2 linked regions of the Pseudosulfitobacter sp. DSM 107133 genome follow. The protein of the gene in region 1 interacts with the protein of each later gene in a pairwise test. Links are inferred from orthologs where the notes say so. Each region holds a gene or a part of one and is shown on either strand. Other genes may lie near its edges. The genes, in order: DSM107133_RS06540 and DSM107133_RS11025.

What was found.
Region 2: the proteins of DSM107133_RS06540 (region 1) and DSM107133_RS11025 interact in binary tests that used the Escherichia coli proteins (3 or more experiments, as listed by UniProt). The link is inferred for Pseudosulfitobacter sp. DSM 107133 from one-to-one orthologs.

What each region holds. Positions count from the first base shown.
Region 1 is NZ_CP085154.1:1,316,011-1,327,091, forward strand. The notes cover bases 2,741-5,675. They hold DSM107133_RS06540 (primosomal protein N'), read left to right. Parts: upstream 2,741-3,077; coding sequence 3,078-5,273; downstream 5,274-5,675. Other genes in these bases: fsa (fructose-6-phosphate aldolase), read right to left, coding at 2,741-2,949; DSM107133_RS06545 (MFS transporter), read left to right, coding at 5,393-5,675. In the rest of the region: DSM107133_RS06520 (CDP-alcohol phosphatidyltransferase family protein), read right to left, coding at 1-369; DSM107133_RS06525 (tyrosine recombinase XerC), read right to left, coding at 461-1,381; DSM107133_RS06530 (DUF484 family protein), read right to left, coding at 1,378-2,085; more of fsa, read right to left, coding at 2,296-2,740; more of DSM107133_RS06545, read left to right, coding at 5,676-6,625; DSM107133_RS06550 (MATE family efflux transporter), read left to right, coding at 6,627-8,009; DSM107133_RS06555 (50S ribosomal protein L11 methyltransferase), read left to right, coding at 8,011-8,883; DSM107133_RS06560 (hypothetical protein), read left to right, coding at 8,991-9,335; DSM107133_RS06565 (methyltransferase domain-containing protein), read right to left, coding at 9,566-10,348; DSM107133_RS06570 (Rid family hydrolase), read right to left, coding at 10,387-10,749.
Region 2 is NZ_CP085154.1:2,236,005-2,247,065, forward strand. The notes cover bases 6,030-8,944. They hold DSM107133_RS11025 (single-stranded DNA-binding protein), read left to right. Parts: upstream 6,030-7,192; coding sequence 7,193-7,696; downstream 7,697-8,944. Other genes in these bases: DSM107133_RS11015 (hypothetical protein), read right to left, coding at 6,030-6,240; DSM107133_RS11020 (transglycosylase SLT domain-containing protein), read right to left, coding at 6,410-6,994; aroB (3-dehydroquinate synthase), read right to left, coding at 7,718-8,818; DSM107133_RS11035 (shikimate kinase), read right to left, coding at 8,811-8,944. In the rest of the region: DSM107133_RS10995 (AraC family transcriptional regulator), read left to right, coding at 1-612; DSM107133_RS11000 (ABC transporter permease), read left to right, coding at 970-2,016; DSM107133_RS11005 (ABC transporter permease), read left to right, coding at 2,031-3,500; DSM107133_RS11010 (ABC transporter ATP-binding protein), read left to right, coding at 3,596-5,680; more of DSM107133_RS11015, read right to left, coding at 5,734-6,029; more of DSM107133_RS11035, read right to left, coding at 8,945-9,407; DSM107133_RS11040 (hypothetical protein), read left to right, coding at 9,488-9,637; DSM107133_RS11045 (hypothetical protein), read left to right, coding at 9,666-11,061. UniProt on the Escherichia coli protein: Plays an important role in DNA replication, recombination and repair. Binds to ssDNA and to an array of partner proteins to recruit them to their sites of action during DNA metabolism. Acts as a sliding platform that migrates on DNA via reptation.

The sequences.
Region 1 (11,081 bases):
GTCCTTGGTCTTCATCCGCGTGTCCGCGAAATACAGAGCCGAGGCAAAGGTGATCAGGATGATCGCCACCCAGCCGGTCCAGCCGTCCATCAGCCCCGATTTGAACAGGGCAAAGGCGGGGATGAACACATAGGTCAGATAGTCGATGATCAGATCCAGCAGCACACCGTCAAATTCGGGGGCGTTGTTCTTGACATCGTATTTACGTGCCAGCGGGCCATCAACGCCGTCAACGGCAAAGGCCACCACCAGCCACAAGAACATCAGATCCCATTTGGCATCAACCGCAGCCAGCATAGCCAGCATGGCAAAGACCGCGCCCGTAGCGGTCAGCAAGTGGACAGAGAGGGCTTTCACATGGCGAGTCATGCAACCGTTGATGGCCCATCGGGCGCGCGGATGCAAAAGGAAATCGGACCAGCAGCACAGATCGGCAAAAGAGATTGCGCAAACAGCCGGATCAGGCCTTTGGATGGGCGCTGTTGTAGACATCCATCAACCGCGCGCTGTCCACTGCGGTATAGGCCTGCGTGGTCGACAGCGAAGCATGGCCCAGCAGTTCCTGAATGCTGCGCAGATCACCGCCTGCGTTCAGCAAATGCGTGGCAAAGCTGTGACGCATGGCGTGGGGTGTGGCCGTGGCAGGCAGGCCCAGCTGCATGCGGGCTGATTCCATCGCCTTCTGGATCGCACGCGGCGCCAGCGCCCCGCCGCGCACGCCGCGAAACAGCGGTTGATCGTCTTGCAGGATATGCGGGCAGGCGGCGATATAGGCGTCGACCGCCTGTTGTGCCGCCGCCACCACGGGCACGATGCGTTCCTTGTTGCCCTTGCCGGTGATGCGCATCACCTGCGGAAGCGGCGCGTCGCCCCCGCGCAGGCTCAACGCCTCGGAAATCCGCAAACCACAGCCCCACAGCAGCGTCAGCACCGCGATGTCGCGCAGGCCAACCCAGGGGGTTGTCGACTGCATCCCGATCGTCTCGACCATGTCATGTGCCGCATCCACCGCCAGCGGGCGCGGCAGCTTGCGGGTGTATTTCGGCGCACGGGTCGACAATACGGCGGTGGGCTCGAACCCTTCGCGCGCTGCCAGCCAGCGATAAAACGACTTCACCGCACTCAGCTTGCGCGCCAGCGAACGTGGCCCGACATCCTCGGACCGCGTGTGTGCCATCCACGCCCGCATGTCGCTGATTGTGATATGCGACAGCGCGCCCAATCCCTGCGGTGATCCCTTGTGATGCGTGATAAAGGCCAGAAAATCGCCCAGGTCCCCCGCATAGGCGGTGATCGTATTGGCGGCAGCCCCCTTGAGGGCACGCTGGTGGTCCAGCCAGGTCTCCAGCGCGTCGCGCGCTGCCGGAGAGATCAGGCTCATGACAGCCAGCGGCGCATGGTGCGTTCAAACACGCCGGTAAAGAATGTCAGCAGATCGGTGCCCTGTTGCGGGCCGAACATATGCGGATCTTCCGCGCCCATCACCAGCAGACCGGGCAGGCGGCCCGCACCAAAGTTCAGCTTCAGGCAGGCCTCGGAGCGGATCCAGTCGCTGTTGTTGCCGTAAATCTCGGCACTTGCGTTCTGCACCTGCCGCAATGTGACCTGACGCACGGGGCCGCCCCGGTTCTGGGTCAGATAGCTGTCGATAAAGCCGGGTTCCGCCACGCTCAGCACATCGCCCAGGCGCTGCACCGCAGGGTCGTTGTCGTTCTGCACGCTTTCCAGCACCAGCTTCACCGCATCCACACGCAAAATCTCGGCCACTTCGCCGCCCAGATCACGCAGGAAAGTTTCAAATTCGATCGGGTCCAGCATCCGCAGAATCGCGCGGTGTACCTGATTGGTGCCCGCCAGATTTTCGTAAGCGGCGGCAATCACGCTGCGGTGGGTGTCTTCCAGCCGGTCCAGCCGTGATTCAAGCCGCTCCATCGCGATGCCACGCAGATCGACGATATTGCCCCCCATACTGCGTTCATTCGCGGCAATCAGGGCGTGCATCATGTCCTTGTCATCAAGGATCACATCGGGACGCGAAATGATCGCTTCACGCAAGGCGTCGTCGATTTTCGGGCTGCTGGTCATGGGCTGCTCATTTTTATTTTGTAGGACCCTAACATGCGAGTTCGGTAAAATCTGCCTTTTTTTGGACAAAATGGCAGGTTTTGGCCGCATGCGGGCGGGTATTGGAGATTTTCCCGTTTATGGGGAATTTTGGTGCAGGTTCCCCCATGTCAGGGAAAAGCACAGCGCCGCCCGATAGATACCGGACGGCGCGCTTGCCGGAGCTGTGGCTTACAGGATTTTCTGGCCGGTTTTCGCCCAGTCTTTCATGAACTGGTCCAGACCGGCGGTGGTCAGCGGGTGTGTTGCCAGCTTTTTGATGACTTCGGGCGGCGCGGTCATCACGTCGGCACCGATGCGGGCGCAATCCTGAACATGGGCCACCGAACGGATCGACGCGGCCAGGATGTTGGTTTCAAAGCCATAGTTGTCATAGATGGTGCGAATGTCTTCGATCAGGTCCATGCCGTCGATGTTGATGTCGTCCAGACGCCCGATGAACGGGCTGATGAACGTGGCACCGGCTTTGGCCGCCAGCAGCGCCTGGTTGGCCGAGAAACACAGGGTCACGTTCACCATCTTGCCTTCGCCCGACAGCACCTTGCAGGCTTTCAGCCCGTCCCATGTGAGGGGCAGTTTGACGGCGATGTTTTCAGCGATTTCCGCCAGTTTGCGGCCTTCGGCGATCATGGCGTCGGCTTCCAGCGCGACCACTTCGGCGCTGACGGGGCCGCTGACCAGATCACAGATTTCCTTGGTCACTTCAAGAATGTCGCGGCCCGATTTCAGGATCAGCGAGGGGTTGGTTGTTACCCCGTCGACCATGCCCAGATCGTTCAGTTCGGCAATGGCGTCGATATCTGCGGTGTCTACAAAAAATTTCATGTCGGTGGCTCCAATGGCAGTTAGGACAATCACAAGCGCGCCCGCCGTCAGTTCGCGATGGTCTTGCTTTGTGTTTGCATGTACCCCAACTGAACACCCGCTGAAACCCACAATTGCCGAGGCCAGACGTGACGCGCCCCGAATTCTACGATGAAGGTGCCCTCGTGGCCGTGTTGACCACGCAGCCGCTCGACCGGTTGCTGGATTACAAGGCACCCGAGGGCGGTTGCATGTTGGGCGCTTTCGTCGAGGTGCCGCTGGGGCCGCGCAAGGTGTTGGGCATTGTCTGGGGACCGGGGCGGGGCGATTGGGACATATCCAAGGTGCGATCGGTCATTCGGGTGCTGGATGCCGCCCCCATGCGCGAGGAAATGCGTACGTTTTTGTTAAGGGCGGCCGAATACACGCTGACACCCATGCCTGCGATGCTGCGGCTGGCCACCCGCGCGCCGGGGCTGGGGGATCCGCCGTCGATGCGCAAGATCTATCGCCGCGGCGAGGGGGAGCCGGACCGCGCCACCGACGCCCGCCGCCGGGTGATGGAGACGCTGGCCGAATATGGTGATCTGTCGTTCACCTTGAAAGAGCTGTCCGAGATGGCGGGGGTCACCTCCTCGGTGGTCAAAGGGTTGGTGAAACAGGGCGTCGTGTCGGAAGAGGACGCACCGCGCGATGTGCCGTTCCGCCGGCTGGACCCGTCGCTGCCCGGCAAGGAGTTGACCGACGATCAGGCCGCAGGCGCCGCGATGCTGGCCCAGGCCGTGCGGTCCGAAACCTATGGCACCACGCTGCTGCGCGGTGTCACCGGATCGGGCAAGACCGAAGTGTACCTTGAGGCCGTCGCGGCCTGTCTGGCCCAAGGGCGGCAGGCGCTGGTGCTGCTGCCCGAGATCGCGTTGACGGCTGAATTCCTGAAACGGGTTCAGGCACGGTTCGGCGCGCGGCCTGCGGAATGGCATTCGGGGGCCACCATGACCGAACGCCGCCGCATCTGGCGGATGGTCGGGCAGGGCGGCGCGCAACTGGTGATCGGGGCGCGGTCGGCGCTGTTCCTGCCCTATCAGAACCTCGGGCTGATTGTGGTCGATGAGGAACACGATACGTCCTACAAGCAGGAAGATGGCGTATTGTACAACGCCCGCGACATGGCGGTGCTGCGCGCGTCGATCTGCGGGGCGCATGTGGTGCTGGCCTCGGCCACGCCCAGTCTGGAAAGCTGGGCCAACGCCGAGGCGGGCAAATACAAACGGCTTGAGCTGACCTCGCGGTTTGGTCCTGCGGTGATGCCGACGATGGGCACGATTGATATGCGCGCGGCGGCCTTGCCTGCGGATCGCTGGGTTTCGCCCGATTTGCAAAAGGCCGTGCAGGCGCGGATTGATGCGGGTGAACAGGCGATGCTGTTCATCAACCGGCGCGGCTATGCGCCGATTACGCTGTGTCGCGCCTGCGGTCACCAGATTGCGTGCGACCACTGCGATGCGCGTATGGTCGAACACCGGTTCCTGAAGCGTCTGATGTGCCACCAGTGCGGCGAGACCAAGCCGATGCCGACGACCTGCCCCAGCTGCGAGGCCGAGGACCGGCTGGCCCCCGTCGGCCCCGGAGTCGAGCGGCTGGGCGAAGAGGCGGCGTTGCTGTGGCCCGATGCGCGGATTGCGACGCTCAGTTCCGATATGTACGGCAGCGCCCGCGCGTTGAAGGCCGAGATTGAAAACATCGCCCAAGGCGGGGCGGACATCGTGATCGGCACGCAGCTTGTGGCCAAGGGGCATAACTTTCCCAACCTGACGCTGGTCGGCGTGATCGACGCCGATCTGGGCTTGCAAGGGTCCGACCTGCGCGCCGCTGAACGCACGTTCCAGCTGATGCGGCAGGTGGCGGGGCGGGCAGGCCGTGCGGACAAGCCGGGCACGGCGTTGTTGCAGACCTATCAGCCCGACCATCCGGTGATCCGCGCCATTCTGGCGGGCGACGAGGAAGGCTTTTGGCGGGCCGAGGCCGCGCAGCGCGAGGCGGCAGGCGTGCCGCCCTATGGGCGCATGGCGGGGATCATCCTGAGCGGGCCGGATGTGGCGGCGGTCTTTGACATTGCCAACCACCTCGCGCGGGCGGACGGGCCGCTGCGGCAGGTGGGGGCACAGGTGTACGGGCCTGCCCCTGCGCCCATTGCCCGGGTGCGCGGGCGGCATCGCGTGCGGATGCTGGTCAAGGCGGACAAGGGTGTGGCCTTGCAGGGGGCGCTGCGCAAATGGGTGCGTCAGGTGCAGATCAAGGGCGACATCCGGCTGGCCATCGATATCGACCCGCAAAGTTTCTACTGACAGGGCGGTTTGGTTGTTCGCTCAAGCGACTGAAATCGCCGCAGAGTTGTACGCATTTTCCGGTTTTTGGTACAATTCTCGCCTCGCCTCGTTCCGGCGAAAGGCGTAATGCAGACCCTATGACAAAAATCGTAAAAATCGGCGATGCCGCCAATATGCCGTTCTGGCGTCGTCCTATCGCGTTGTTGGTTCTGATGGCCATCGCGATGCCGATTGCGTTCAACACATGGTCGGCGCTGCTGAACAACTTTGTCATCGAGGCGGCCAATTTCGACGGTGCGGATATCGGCCTGCTGCATACGATACGCGAAATTCCGGGCTTTCTGGCCATCGGCGTGATCGCCATCATCATCTTTGTGCGCGAACAGGTGCTTGGGCTGGTGTCGCTGGTGCTGCTGGGTGTGGCCACCGCCATAACCGCGCAATTCCCGTCGCTGGGCGGTATCCTGACGCTGACCATGCTCAGTTCGATCGGCTTTCACTATTACGAGACGGTCAACCAGTCGCTGCAACTGCAATGGATCGACAAGGAAAACGCCCCGCGCGTGCTGGGCTGGTTGCTGGCCACGGGTTCGGCGGCAACCTTTGTGGTCTATCTGGTGATCCTGCTGCTGTGGGAGCCACTGAACCTGACCTATAACATCGTCTACATGGCAGGCGGCGGCGTGACGGCGGCCATCGCGATCTTTGCGATGATCGCCTACCCGCAGTTCGAGGCGCCGACCCCCCAGCGCAAACAGTTCATCCTGCGCAAACGCTACTGGCTGTATTACGCGCTGCAATTCATGGCCGGCGCGCGGCGGCAGATCTTTACGGTCTTTGCCGGTTTCATGATGGTTGAAAAGTTCGGCTTCAAGGTTGACGAGCTGACGATGCTGTATCTGATCAACCTGTTGATCAACATGCTGGTGGCCCCGCTGCTGGGACGAGTGGTGCAGCGGTTCGGCGAGCGCAAGACACTGGGATTTGAATACATCGGGCTGGTGATCGTGTTCCTGAGCTATGGCGGCGTTTACTATCTGGGCTGGGGGATTGCCGTGGCGGCGTTTCTTTATGTGGTGGATCATGTGTTCTTTGGTCTGGCGCTCGCGCTGAAAACCTATTTCCAGAAAATCGCGGACCCGGGCGACATCGCCCCCACGGCCGCCGTGGCCTTTACCATCAACCATATTGCCGCCGTGGGGCTGCCCGCGCCGCTGGGGCTGTTGTGGCTGGTGTCACCGGCGGCGGTGTTCTTTCTGGCGGCAGGCATGGCCGCCACATCGCTGATGCTGGCCTTGCTGATCCCGCGCCATCCGGTGCCCGGACACGAAACGGTGCTAACACGCCCCATGCCCGCCGCGGCAGAGTAACGTGGAGGGGCAGGGTCGTTTCATCACCGGCTCGACCATGGGCCATGTGGTGCGGATGACGGCGACCGGTGCCTTTGGCATCACGTTTGTCTTTCTGGTTGATGCGGCCAACCTGCTGTGGCTGTCCCAATGGGGGGCTCCGCAACAGGTGGCGGCCATCGGCTTTGCCTATGCGATACAGTTCTTTTCGGTGTCGATTGGCGTCGGACTGATGATTGCGGCCACGGCGCTGGTATCGCGCAGCATCGGACGCGGCGACCGGATGCTGGCGCGCCAGCAGGCGGGCGCTGCGATGGTGATTGCAGCCTTGGTCCAAGTGGTTGTGGCCACGTTGATCGTCACCTTTCGCATGCACTTGGTCAGCTTTGCCGGAGCCACAGGTGAAACCGCCGATCTGGCCGCGCGCTATCTGGCGTTCACCATCCCGTCACTGGTGCCAATGGCAGTTTCGCTAGTCGGCTCGGGCGTGCTGCGCGCCGAAGGCTATGGCGCCAAGGCCATGTATGTCACGCTGTTTTCCGGCATGGCGCTGATGTTTGTCGACCCTTTGCTGATCTATCATTTTGGTCTGGACGGGGCGGCCGTGGGGTTGGTGCTGTTTCGTATCTGCCTAATGGTGCTGGCGATTTATTACGCAATCCTCCAGACCAAGTTGGTGGCCCGCCCGGATGGCGAGATCATCTTGCGCGTTCTCAAACCATTTGCGTTGATTGCACTGCCCTCGATTGCCACGCAGATGAGCACACCGGCGGGCAACTATTTCCTGACGATGGTGATGGCGCAATTCGGTGACGACGCGGTGGCTGCATGGGCGGTGGTCGGGCGGCTGACCGTGCTGGTGTTCGGTGGCATCTTTGCGCTGTCCGGGGCCATTGGGGGCATCTTCGGGCAGAACTTTGGCGCGGGTCACTATGAACGGCTGCGCAGCACCTATCGCGATGCGCTGGTGTTTTGTGCGATTTACACGCTGGTGGCATGGGGCCTGCTGTGGACGGCGATCCCCTATGTCAGCCAGATGTTCGGCCTGACCGGACAAGGGGCCGAGGTGCTGCGCGCCTTTGCCGGTGTGGGTGTGGGGGCGTTCATGTTTGTGGGTGCGCTGTTCGTGTCCAACGCCGCGTTCAACAATCTGGGGCAGCCGGGGCGGTCCACATTGGTGAACTGGATGAAGGACGGTGTGCTAAGCTGGCCTGCGGCAATGCTACTGGCAGGCAGCTTTGGTGCGGCGGGGGTGATCTATGGTCAGGCGCTTGCAGGCGCGGTGATGGGCGTGCTCGCGGCAAGCTGGGGCTGGCGCTATGTTGCGCGGCTGGGGCCGCAATCGGACATTGACCCCGCGCCGCCGCGCCCCTATCCGAATTTGGACCGCTTTCGGAGACGTTGAAATGCCCACATTCACAGCCCTGACCACATTGACCGGGAAAACCGCAGCCGAGGCGCTGGGCGCCGCGATGGAGCGGCTTGAGCCCGAACCCACCGGCATCGGTGTGTTCGAGGTCGAAGACGGCTCGGGCCTGTGGGAAGTGGGCGGCTATTTCTCGGAACAGCCTGACGCCACCGCGCTGGCACTGCTGGCCACGATGATGGAGGCCAAGCCCTTTGTGATCTCGGAACTGCCCGAAACCGACTGGGTCGCCCATGTGCGCCGCGAGCTGGCACCGGTCGAGGCGGGGCGCTTCTTTGTCTATGGCAGCCACGATGCCGACAAGGTGCCCGCCGACAGCGTGCCGCTGCTGATCGAGGCGGCGATGGCCTTTGGCACCGGACACCACGGCACGACGCTGGGCTGTCTGCGCGCGCTCGACCGGCTGGCGGGCGACGGCTGGAAGGCGGACCGCGTGGCCGACATCGGCTGTGGCACTGCGGTGCTGGCAATGGCCGCAGCGCGGATCTGGCAGGGCGAGGTGATCGCCAGCGACATCGACGAGGTCGCCGTGGACGTGGCCGAGGCCAATCTGGCGGCCAACAACATGGCCGGCGCTGTCAAATGTGTCGAGGCCGCGGGCTTCGACCACCCCGAGCTGCGGGCGCTGGCCCCCTATGACCTGATCTTTGCCAATATCCTGAAAGGTCCGCTTGTCGCGCTGGCCCCCGACATCGCCGCGCATTTGCGCGCCGACGGGGTGGCGATTCTGTCGGGAATCCTGAACGAGCAGGCAGACGACGTTCTGGAGCACTATTTCGCAGCCGGACACAGTCTGGACCATCGCGAGGTGATTGGTGACTGGACGACGCTGACAGTCCGAAAAAGAACGTAGGAAAAGCCGCTTTTTAAACGCATTTGAACGTTTTGCCCAGATTTTGCCACATTTCAGCGGCAAAAGAGAGGGGCAATTCGGTGGGGGCCGAACCGCTAGAGGCTGCCATGGTTGAGACCAAGCAACACTTTGAATCACGTCTGCGTTTTCTGACACGCAAGCACCGCCGTATGGCCAATGGATACACCACCCGTCTGCGCGGTGATGGTCTGATTGTTGTCAAACCCAAGCGTCGCAAGATGCAGTTCCCGCTGAAAGGGGCTGTGCTGCTGTTGATCGGCTTCTTTGCCTTCAAGGCGTTCATGCTGATGTCGTTGGGCGAGCGGACCTATGCCGACCGGCTGGCCGAATTGCAGGGTGGCACGATTATTGAACAGGGGGGCGCATGGGTGATGCAGCCCGACACCGTGACACAGGCGATGGCGACCTTTGCCGCCACCAAATTGCGTTGATCTGTTTTTGTACCGTTAAAGAGTTTTAGTGCGTTAACGAGTTTCGTGTTGTTTACGAGTGCAGGCCGCTGCGACATCTGTCGGGGCGGCCTTTTTGTATCCGGTGGCAATTCTGTGCTGGTGGTCACGCCAACCGACACCCCCGGGCATCGGTTACAGCAGACATGCCGCTTGGGCGGGGTCACGACATTGCTGCCACAGGCAAAACCGCATGCGTTTTGGCACTTTGCTCAAGGCGCGCTTTTTCGGGCGCTCACGACGAAATGTGTCAGCGCATAGAAAAAACGCCCTTGGGCAGCCAGGGCCTTTTGCTCCGCCAGCCACGCCGCGGCCTCTTGGGCGGGCACATGGTTATTGTCGACAGCATATCGGGCCATCAATCGCATCATCATCATGGCCAGCCCGTCCGGCTTTAGCGTGTGATCACAGGTTGTCAGAGGTACGACGTTTTCGACGACAAAGCCTGCGTCCCGCATGATAGACGGTAAAATCGCAGGGACGTCTCGCCGTGTGAAGTGATGATCCCAGGATGCAATCATCCGATCCATACGATCCTTGTCGTCGCTGAACCACACCAGAGAGTCGAGGTGGATGTCGCCGATAACAAGTCTGCCGCCGGGTTTCAGCACCCGCCCGGCCTCGACGATGGCAGCGGGGATATCGTCAAGATATTCAAAGACCTGGACCGAGACAGCCTTGTCCAGGGTTCCGGTCTCAATCGGCAGATCATTGGCCGTGCCGGTCAGGATTTCGACGCAATCAAACGCCTTGCATCGCGCCTGTGCCGGGCCAAGCATATCGGGGCTAGGATCAACGCCAATTGCCTTGCCCCCTGATCCAACTGCGCGGGCAAGCTCCAATGTCAGCAGGCCATTCCCGCAGCCAATATCGACAATTTTTTCATCAGCTTCGGGGCGAAGTGCATCGAATGACGCTTGCCGCCTTCGGGTAATATCTGCACCTTGATAGACAATATCCAGCAGCCGCGTCGTTTCTTTGTCAAACTTCAGCATGGTTTGCGCCCCCTGACTGAAACACATCGGGTTTGGCGCTATTCATCTTCGCAAACCACGGCGTCAACTTCGATCTCGACCAACCATTCCGGATTCACGAACCGTGTGACCGCCATGATCGTATCGACCGGCCGCGCATCGATGCAGTATGTCTTGCGCGCCTTGATGGCCTCTTTCCAGGTGTCGATATCCGTCAGAATGACACGCGTTCTTACAATATCACGGATACCAGAGCCTGCCTGTTCGAGAGCCGCCTTGATGATTTCAAAGCATTGCGTGGTCTGGGCGAAAACATCTCCGATGCCAACCGTATTGCCCTGCGCATCGACAGGCGCGGTTCCACCGACCGAAATGTATGGGCCAACGCGCACCGCACGGCTAAAGCCTACGATTTCCTCCATGGGATTTCCGTTTGATATGAGCTGACGCATTTGTTGCGCCTCCTTGTTAGGGTCCAGCCCCCTAAGGAAAGCATACGCTTATCTCGTCAGTCATGACAGAATTTTGGAAATGCGGACGTTCCTGCGCAGCCTGGTTGAACGCCGCTGTCGATGCGGTCTGACAAACCTTGCCGGTTTTCTGCGCTTGCGGATGCTGTTTTGTAGGGTCCAGACCCTAAGCCAACCGGCAACGTCTGCACACAAAAAAACCGCTCACCCCACCAAGGGAGAGCGGTTTTTCATACCGGGTCGCGCGCCTGCCGAGGGACAGTCAGGGGCGCATTGGGTCCGGT
Region 2 (11,061 bases), 920 kb from region 1 along the record:
GATTTGTTTGCGCTTGATCTCAGCCGTCAAAGCATCGGACTGATTGCCACCATTCCCGTGGGCACCGAAGTGCGCCTGCCCCAGACCCCGCGCCAGTTGCGCCTGCGTGACTCCGGCCCGATTTCCGAACTGACCGCACTGCTGGACGCAGCCCAACGCGAGGCGGCGGCACAGCGCAGCCTGACACAGGATGCACTGGACGGATATATGGCGCTGGTCTCGGTCTGGCTGCGACGCCAGATGGCCCTGGACGACCACCTGCCGAAGAAGCCGAATGGTGCGGCGCGCCTGTCTGCGCGGTTCTGCGAGCGGGTTGCGCGGCATCATGCCAACGGCATGTCCGTCGCAGAACATGCCGAAGAACTGGGCGTAACCGGCACCCATCTTGCCCGCGCCTGCAAGGCTGCAACCGGTCACACGGCTGCCGAGTTGCTGGGCCAGCGTATCCTGCACGCGGCCCGCTGCGCCCTGGTCGACACCACCGTGCCGATGCAGGATATCGCCCGCCACCTTGGCTTTGGCAGTGCGGCCTATTTCACCCGCTACATCCAGACACAGACGGGCAAAACACCCAGCCAGTTGCGCAAATCCGCCACTTTGCGCAGCGCCTGACGGACAGCCGACCACCGCGCAGCGCCAGAAAACGTGAACCGAAATGTCGGTTTTTGCGCGGAAATACGTCGCATTCGAAACATCCCGAGCGAAACCATTTGTTGACGTCTCGCTCTGTATATTGCCTGATAGAGCAACAGAATTGCAACGCGCCCGCTGCGCACCACGTCAAGCGCAAGACTGACCGTCGGTTCGAAACCGATATGCCGTCAGGGCCACGAAACAGGGAAGCTATCGCGCCGCCCATCCGGCGCACCCGGTCGCAAGGACCACTTCAACATCAAAACGGCCAAGCCAAAAGGCAGGTCAATTTCACCAGCGGGTTCTTCCCGTATCAGCCTACCAACAGGGGCATACATGGGACTATTTATACTCAGACGTCTGGGCGTGATGATCGTCACGGCCTTGTGCCTGACCTTTATCGTGTTCTTTCTGACCAATCTTTACCCGAACCTGGAAAAACTGGCCAAGACCCAAGGCAACTTTCGCATGTCGGACGAAGCCGTGGCCAGCTATCTGGGCAAACGCGGGTATCTGGACCCGATGCCGGTCAAATTCGGCCGATGGCTGGGCGTTGTCCCCGGCTGGGTGACCGAAGCGCCCGATGGCACGGTGACGGGCCGCTGTTTCGGCCCCGACACCCCGCCCGAAGACCGCGCCACCTATTGCGGCGTGTTGCAGGGCAATTGGGGGCAATCGACAGTGTTCAAGGACGATGTCGGCGGTATCGTCCGTGAACGGCTGGGCCTGACGGGCAAGTTGATGGGATTTGTGCTGCTGGTCATGGTGCCCTCTTCCCTGCTGATCGGGGTGCTTGCGGGGATGCGCGAAGGGTCACCGCTGGACCGGACGCTGTCGACCTTCTCGATCGCCACCACGGCCACGCCGGAATATGTGTCGGGGGTGATCTTCATTGCGGTGTTTTCTTCCTCTGCCTTTGGCCTCAAGTGGTTCAAGGGCTCGGCCACCTCGGCCATGGAAAACGCAACCTTCGAGAATTTCACCCTGCCGGTGCTGACCATCGCGCTGTATGGGATGGGCTATATCGCCCGCATGACGCGCGCGTCGATGACCGAGGTGATGACCGCGCAATACATTCGCACCGCACGGCTCAAAGGTGTCAGCTTTCGCAACATCGTCCTCAAACACGCCCTGCGCAACGCGCTGATCGCGCCGTTTACCGTGATCATGCTGCAAATCCCGTGGCTGCTGAACGGCGTTGTGATTGTCGAAACCCTGTTCAATTACAAAGGCTTTGGCTGGGTTCTGGTGCAGGCGGCAGGCAACAACGACATCGAGCTGCTGTTGGCGGTCTCGGTTGTGTCGGTGATCGTAGTGCTCTTGACGCAGCTGATCTCGGACATCGGCTATGTCATCCTCAACCCGCGCATCCGCATTTCATAAGGGAGGTCTGACTCATGGAACCATTGACATGGACAGGCGCCCTGAGCGGTCTGAACGTTGTTTTCTATCTTTCCATCGTTGCGCTTGCGGTTTCGATTTTGGCCAGCATCGCCGTGTCGATGTTCGCGCGCGACACAGGGCCGCTGGGCGTCAACTCTGACGGCACACTGATGGCCCCGACCGGACTGGTCGGGCTGAGTGCAAAGGCCCTGCGCTACAGCTTTTTCGCATTGGTGGCGCTGGTGCTGGTCTATGTGGTCGGCGGCGTCGTATTGGGCACGCGTGCGGGAATCATCGGCGGGCTGTCACGCAACATGCTGCCCGTGTGGATCGCATTGATCGTGCTGTTTGTGGTGTCGATCACCTTCAAACGCAAGCTGGGGCTGTATGGTAAGCTGTTCGACAGCACCATCGGCATGATTGGCTTTGGGCTGGTCATGTTCTGGGTGTTCACCGGCATCATGGGCGGCGCGTTCGACATGCTGATCACCCATGATCCGCTGAGCCAGTTTTCGGGCATGAAGAACAAACTGCCCGGCACCCCCCTGCGCGGCGCCGAGGCAGACGATTACCAATGGTTCCTGCTGGGCGGTGACAATCTGGCGCGCGATGTGTTCTCGCGGCTGGTCAAAGGCGCGTGGATCGTCGTCAAGATCGCGCCGATGGCAACGCTGTTCGCCTTCATGGTGGGCATCACGCTTGGCCTGCCTGCGGGCTATTACAGCGGACGGCTGGACACCTTCCTGTCGTTTCTGGCCAACCTGATCCTGGCCTTTCCGGTGATCCTGCTGTTTTATCTGCTGGTCACGCCGGAGATCGTCGAAACCGGCATTCCCAATTACATGGCTGCGGTGCTGTTCTTCTTTCCCATCGTGTTCTGCGCGGTGCTGCTGAACGCGCGCTATTACACGCAACCTTCGGTCCGCACCCCGCTGCTGATCGTGGTGCTGGGAGGATTGCTGTGGGCCTATCTGTCGCTGATTTCAAACAACGGGGCGATTGTGGCCAATGACAGCTACCGCATTCCGGGCCTGCCTGCGATGCTGGACTGGATCGACATGGACGGCGGGCTGCTGACCGTGTTTGTGGCGGTGGTCTTTGTCAACGCGCCCACGGTGTTCCGTATTGTGCGGGGCCTGGCGCTGGACATCAAGACGCGCGATTATGTGGCCGCTGCGCAGACCCGTGGCGAGGGTCCGTGGTACATCATGCTGTGGGAAATCCTGCCCAACGCGCGCGGGCCGCTGATTGTCGATTTCTGCCTGCGCATTGGCTACACCACTATCCTGCTGGGCACGCTTGGCTTCTTTGGTCTGGGGCTGGAGAGCGAAAGCCCTGACTGGGGGACCACCATCAACTCGGGCCGGCGGCTGTTGTCGCTGTATCCGCATGCGGCGATGGTGCCGGCCTTTGCGCTGATGACGCTGGTGCTGGGGCTGAACCTGTTGGCGGATGGTCTGCGCGAGGAATCCTTGCGCGACTGACAAGGGGGCGCGTTCGGGGGCGCTGCCCCCGGACCCCCGGGATATTTAGTGCCAAAAGAAGCCCAAGAGAGGCGCTGCGGCAAGGGAGAACGACAATGGTCAAAGACGCATATGACGGCCCCATTCTGGAGATCGACAAACTGTCGATTTCGTTTTTCACACGGCTGCGGGAAATCCCTGCGGTGATGGATTTTTCGGTCAGCGTGCAACCGGGCGAGGCCGTGGGGCTGGTGGGCGAAAGCGGTTGTGGCAAGTCGACGGTGGCGCTGGGGGTGATGCAGGATCTGGGCGTGAACGGGCGCGTTGTCGGCGGGTCGATCAAGTTCAAGGGGCGCGATCTGGGGGCGATGACGCAGGACGAACTGCGCGCGATCCGCGGCTCGGAAATCGCAATGATCTATCAGGAGCCGATGGCCTCGCTGAACCCGGCGATGAAGATCGGCAAACAGCTGATGGAAGTGCCGATGATCCATGCCGATATGTGTGAGGCAGATGCCTATGCCCGCGCCTTGCAAGTGGTGACGGATGTAAAGCTGCCCGATCCCAAGCGGATTCTGGACGCCTATCCGCACCAGCTGTCGGGCGGGCAACAGCAGCGCATCGTCATTGCCATGGCGCTGATGTCCGAACCTTCGCTGCTGATCCTGGACGAACCGACCACGGCGCTGGACGTCACGGTCGAGGCTGCCGTGGTAGAACTGGTCAAGGATCTGGGCAAGAAATACGGCACCTCGATGCTGTTCATCAGCCACAATCTTGGGCTGGTTCTGGAAACCTGCGACCGCATCTGCGTGATGTATTCGGGCGAGGCGGTCGAACGCGGCAGTATCGAAGATGTCTTTGACGAGATGCAGCACCCCTATACGCAGGCTTTGTTCCGCTCGATCCCACTGCCCGGCGCGGACAAGAACGCGCGCCCCCTGATCGCCATTCCCGGCAACTTTCCCCTGCCCCACGAGCGGCCACGGGGCTGCAACTTTGGCCCGCGCTGCGACTATTTCGAGGCGGGCCGCTGCGATCAGGGTGACATCCAGATGTTCCCCGTGCCCGGTGACGACGTGCACAACACCCGCTGTCTGCGCTTTCAGGAGATTGACTGGCAGGCCCCGCTGGCACTGGCCGAGGTCAAGCAGAAAGGCGAGATCGGTGATGTGGTTCTGAGGATGGACAACCTCAAGAAATACTACGAAGTGGCCGCCAATGCCCTGTTTGGCGGCGGCGCCACCAAAGTGGTCAAGGCCAATGAGACGCTGAGCTTTGAGGCACGCGAATCCGAGACATTGGCGATTGTGGGCGAAAGCGGTTGTGGCAAGTCGACCTTTGCCAAGGTGCTGATGGGGCTGGAGACCGCGACCGAGGGCACGATTACCCTGGGGAACCGCGAAATACAGGACATTCCGATTGAAAAGCGCGACACGCAAACGGTGGCTGACGTGCAGATGGTGTTTCAGAACCCGTTCGACACGCTGAACCCGTCGATGACCGTGGGCCGCCAGATCATCCGCGCGCTGGAGATTTTCAAGATCGGCAAGAACGAAGCCGAGCGGCGCCAGCGGATGCTGGAACTGCTGGATCTGGTGAAACTGCCGCGTGAATTTGCAGGCCGGATGCCGCGACAACTGTCGGGCGGGCAAAAGCAACGGGTCGGCATTGCCCGCGCCTTTGCCGGTGATGCGCGGATCGTGGTGGCGGATGAGCCCGTCTCGGCACTGGATGTGTCGGTGCAGGCGGCGGTGACCGATCTGCTGATGGAAATCCAGCGCGAACATAAGACCACATTGCTGTTCATCAGCCACGATCTGAGCATCGTGCGCTATCTGTCAGACCGTGTGATGGTGATGTATCTGGGCCATGTGGTTGAACTGGGCACCACCGATCAGGTGTTTGCCCCCCCCTATCACCCTTATACCGAAGCGCTTCTGTCAGCGGTGCCGATTGCCGACACCAAGGTGCGCAAGAAACACATCGTGCTGGAAGGTGACATTCCGTCGGCAATGAACCCGCCGCCGGGCTGTCCGTTCCAGACGCGCTGTCGCTGGAAAAGCCAGGTGCCGGGCAATCTGTGCGAAACCGAGGTGCCCCCGCTGCGCGATATGGCAACGGGACATCAGGTGAAATGCCATCTGAGCGCAGAGAAATTTGCCGAAATGGAGCCGGTGATCGAGATCGCTGCCGAATAGGGGACATCAGGGCCACGGCCCACGCCGCGCCCCTGATAGACAGATACAGCCGGTTACTTGGAACTGTCCGAGCGCAGCGTATCGGGGATGTTATTGACGACGTCGTCAACCAAGGCTGCAATCATCGCCTGATAAAAATCCGCGCGGTCGGGGGCGACATAAATCACGCCATCATGGGGCATGTCGGCCGTCTTGGCCATAATATGCACCGGAACCGTGTCTTCATTGATCTCGGCATTGGCGTCTGTGTAGTTGATCGTCGCGACCAGTTCGTTGAACTCGGCGCTGTCTGGCAGCACGGAATCGCCATCCAGCAACACGCCTTTGATCTCAACTTTGATGGCAGGATCACCCGCGTCACCGGTCAGTTCGATACGCTCGGCGATCATGCGCATCACGTCCTCTTCGATCTGGGGATAATATTGCATCGCGTTGGCGTCGACGTGCTCATTAAGATCCGCATTGACGGTCACTTCGGAAATGGGAGATGCGGCGAAAGCTCCCAACGGCAACACTGCGATGGCCGTGGCAGCGGCCAGCTTTGCAAAAGTCGTTTTCATTGTCTTGCTCCTTCGGTGGCCGTGATGGCCCGCGATATGCATGACAACTTGGCTTAGGGTGTCGTTGTTCCTTCGGCCATGGCCAAGCCGGGACCGAGGGCGCGACAAACAGGCGGAAACCCGCCCGAAAATCTGAATCCAATAGGTATTTCTTCAAATCAGCCTGAAATCAGCTGCCCCAGATAACCTTGACGTAATTCTGGGTTTCTTTGTAGGGCGGCACGCCTTTGTGGCGTTTCACGGCCTCGGGGCCCGCGTTATAGGCCGCCAGCGCCAGACGCCAGCTGCCGAACGTGCGGTACTGCTGGCTGAGATAGCGCGCGCCACCTTCCAGATTTTCGTGCGGATCGCTGGGATCGACGCGCAAACGGCGTGCTGTGGCGGGCATCAGCTGTGCCAGCCCCAGGGCTCCCTTGTGCGATTTGGCACGCGGATTCCAGCCGGATTCCTGCTGGATCAGCCGCAGGAACAAATCTTCGGGCACGCCATGTCGACGCGCGGCTTCGCGCGCGGCGACCAGATAAACACCTTTGTACTTGCCGCTATAGGCCGGGTTCACGTCCCATTTGGTTGGTGTGTTCACCTTGGGTGGCTGCAATTTGACCGAGGCCGTGTATTGCTGCGACGCGCGCGAATCCAACACTTTCAACTGCGATCCGAACAGCTTGCTGCGACTGCGCGACGAAAATACGTCGGCATGGGCTGCCCCTGCCATGGTCGCACCGATCACCAGCGCTGAAATCATTGCGCGCATAACTTTCCGCCCCCGAGATACCGAGCCCGCACGGCTCTGATTTTACCCATTACGACACTATACAAAAATCGACGCTTTGGGCCACCCCTTTGGTTCGGATAACCATTAGCCTTGTGTTTACCATGTTCCGACCAATCTGTAGGTTGTCACGACCGTTCGGGAATCGCCCGCGCGGGTACGAATGAGTGAGAGGACAACATGGCTGGCTCAGTTAATAAAGTGATCCTAATCGGCAATCTGGGCCGCGATCCCGAAGTGCGCAGTTTCCAGAATGGCGGCAAGGTGTGCAACCTGCGCATCGCCACCTCAGAAACATGGAAAGACCGTAACACCGGCGAACGCAAAGAGCGCACCGAATGGCATTCGGTTGCAATCTTCAGCGAAGGTCTGGTGCGCGTGGCCGAGCAGTACCTGAAAAAGGGCTCGAAAGTGTATATCGAAGGCCAGTTGCAGACCCGCAAATGGCAGGACCAGTCCGGTCAGGACCGCTATTCGACCGAGGTCGTTCTGCAAGGGTTCGGCAGCACGCTGACCATGCTGGATGGTCCCGGCGGCGGCGGTGGCGGCGGTGGGAACTATGGCGGCGGTGGCGGCTCCAGCTATGACAGCGGCCCGTCGGATGATCGTTATGGTGGGCCGTCGTCGGGTGGTGGCAATGCGCCGACGCCTTCGCGTGATCTGGACGACGAAATCCCGTTCTAAGCTTTTGGTTCTGCGCGCCGCTCAGCCGTCGCGCAGAACCTCCAGAACCGTCTGCGCCGGAACATCCGACGTGACAAAGGCATCACCGATGCCGCGCGCCAGCACAAAGCGCAGCTGGCCATCCACCACCTTCTTGTCCTGCCCCATCAGCGCGAGCAACGCTTGTGGCCCCGGCAATGCGCCGTCGATGTCGGCCAGATTGGTCTTCATGCCCATGTCGCGCAGATGCGCGCGGACGCGACTTGGATCTTCCTGACTGCACAGGCCCAGGCGCGCCGACAGTTCAAAAGCCATCGCACAGCCCACCGCAACACCTTCGCCGTGCAGCAGGCGGCTGGAATAACCCGTGGCAGATTCCAGTGCGTGGCCAAAGGTATGGCCAAGATTCAGGAGGGCACGGTCGCCCTGTTCGGTTTCGTCGCGCACGACGATGTCGGCTTTCATCTGCACCGAGCGGCGCACCGCCTCGATGCGCGCGCGCACGTCACCTGCGGCCAATGCCGGCCCCTGCCCTTCAAGCCACTCAAAAAATGCAGCATCGCCCAGCAAGCCGTATTTCACGACCTCGCCGTAGCCAGACAGAAAATCGCGCGGTTGCAGCGTGCCCAACAGGTCAACATCGGCCAGCACCAGGCTGGGCTGGTGGAACGCGCCGATCAGGTTCTTGCCATGCCGGGAGTTAATTCCCGTCTTGCCGCCCACCGAACTGTCGACCTGTGCCAGCAGCGACGTGGGCATTTGCACAAAGCGCACCCCGCGCCGCAGGATCGCGGCGGCAAAGCCGACCAGATCGCCAATCACGCCGCCCCCCAGGGCCACGACGATATCGCCGCGCTCGACCTTTTGATCCAGCAGCCAGTCAACGCAACTCATCAGATGTGGCCAGCTTTTGGTGGCTTCGCCCGCAGGCAGGGACATGGCAGCGCAGTCGATGCCATGGCCGCGCAGCCCGTCCTGCAAGGCCCCAAGGTGCAGCCCCGCCACGGTTTCGTCCGAAATCACCACAACCCGCGCGCGTTTCAGCAAAGGTGCGATATGGGTGCCTGCGTCGCCCAGCAGTCCGGTGCCGATCAACACGTCATAGGCGCGCCCCGGCAAGTCGACATGTACAGTTTCAAGCATCCAGTTTCTCCAGAACATCAGGCCGCGTCAACAGCGCCGCAATCACCCGTTCCGCCATCTCTTCAATGCTGTACGAGGGTTTGGAGGGCACATGAAGATCGGCCAGTTTGTAGATCGGCACGCGCGCTTCATACAGTTCGGTCAGCCTGCCCTTGGGGTCAGCACTGCGCAGCAACGGGCGCGTGTCCTTGTAACGGACACGATGCCACAACAGCGAAAGGTCAGCGTTCAGCCACACTGATACGCCGCGTTGTGAAATGTTCTGGCGGTTTTCAGCGCTCAGGAACGCGCCGCCACCGGTCGACAGAATCCCGTGGGAATTGTCCAGCAGGCGCGAGATCACTTGCGTTTCCTTGACCCGAAAGAACGGCTCGCCGTCGCGTTCAAAGATTTCGGGAACGGTCATGTTTGCCGCGGTTTCGATTTCGTGATCGCTGTCGATAAAGGGCACGCCCAGTTTTGCCGCCAGCACCTTGCCCACTGCGGTTTTTCCTGCGCCCATCATTCCGACCATGACAACGGTCTTGTGCAGTGCAAATTGCACAGAATCTGACGAACTGTCTGACGTTGATTGCTGAATTTCGCTCATATTCCGTTGAATGACGTGATATTGCAGAAAAGGCCATATATAAGTTGGTCAAAATCAAAAGACCCGGGGCAGGCAAATTTATGGGACGACTGATCAAATACTTGATATATCTAATTATTCTGGGACTTATCGGCTTGGTGGTCTATGCCTATGCCGGCCCGTTTTTCGGCGCGGACTTTGACCCGCCGCAAAACGAAGTACGCGTGCCCGTGACCCTCGATGCCGATTAAGGTTAGCGCAATTTGGCTGGGTCTTCTGATGGGCGCGGTTTCGCCTATCGGCACGGCTTTGGCACAAGAGGCACCCCTGTCGGTGATCGACTGGCTGGACCGAAACGCGCCAACACCTGCCGTTCAGACCCGCCCGATAACCAGCGAACCCGCCGTTGCGCCCAGCGGCAATGTGCCCGCAATCACGGTTGCGCCGCTGGATGGTCCGGCAGCGCGGCGTGTGGGACTGGCCCCTGCGTCGATCACCGGCCTGCCCGATACGCTGTGGACAGGCTCGGACGGTTTCGAGCTGGCCGAGGCGATACGCGCCACCAAATCCATTCGCCTGCCCGCCGCCCAGTCGCTGTTTTACACGCTGCTGCTGGCCGAGGCGCTGCCGCCATCGGTGCATGACGAGGCTTTTAATCTGGCCCGTGTCGACGCCCTGCTGCAATTGGGTGCGCTCGACCCTGCCCTGGCGCTTCTGGAGCAGATCGGCCCCGAATCGTCTGCCGCCGTCTTTGCCCGCTTTTTCGACGCCAGCCTTCTGGCGGGCACCGAAGACGCCGCCTGTGCCAGGGTCATGGCCAAGCCGTCTCTGGCCCCCGGTTACGCCGCGCGGGTGTTTTGCACCGCACGCGCAGGGGATTGGGACACCGCCGTTTTGTTGCTGGGCACCGCGCGGGTGCTGGGCAGCATGAGCGAAGCACAAGCCGATATGCTGGAACGTTTCCTTGACCCCGACCTGTTCGAGGGCGAGGCCGATCTGCCGACACCCGCCCAGCCCGATCCGCTGGCCTTTCGCGTTTACGAATCCATCGGCACGCCGATAGCCACTACTCTGTGGCCGCGCATCTATGCCAATGCCGATCTGCGCGAGATCGCAGGCTGGCGGTCGCAATTGCTGGCGGTCGAACGCTTGGCGCAGACCGGAGCTGTCGCCGACAACCGTTTGCTGGGCATCTACACCGACCGTCAGCCCGCAGCTTCTGGCGGTCTGTGGGAGCGTGTGCGTGCCGTGCAACGTTTTGAAACCGCGCTGGACAGCAACAGCGCCGAAGCTGTGGCCAAAACCCTGCCGGCCGCGTGGCGCGAAATGCAGGCGGCCGGTCTGGCCGTGCATTTTGCCAACCTCTTTGGCGATCGTCTTCCCGAGCTAAAGGACCGCGCCGCCACCGCCGCCGCATTTGAAACCACGCTGCTGTCGCCAGCATATGAGCTGGCAGCCACCAAGTACCCGCAGGCCGCAGCCCGCGCCCCGCTTTTGGTCGCGCTTGCGCGGGGCGATACCAGCGATGCGCAGCCTAACGGACCCATGGAAAAGGCACTGGCCGACGCCTTTGCCGGTGCCCCGCCCGACGCCACGCTGATCGGCATGGCGCGCACCGGCAAGCTGGGTCGCGCGTTGCTGGGTGCGCTTGAGCTGGTGAACGAAGGCAGCAAGG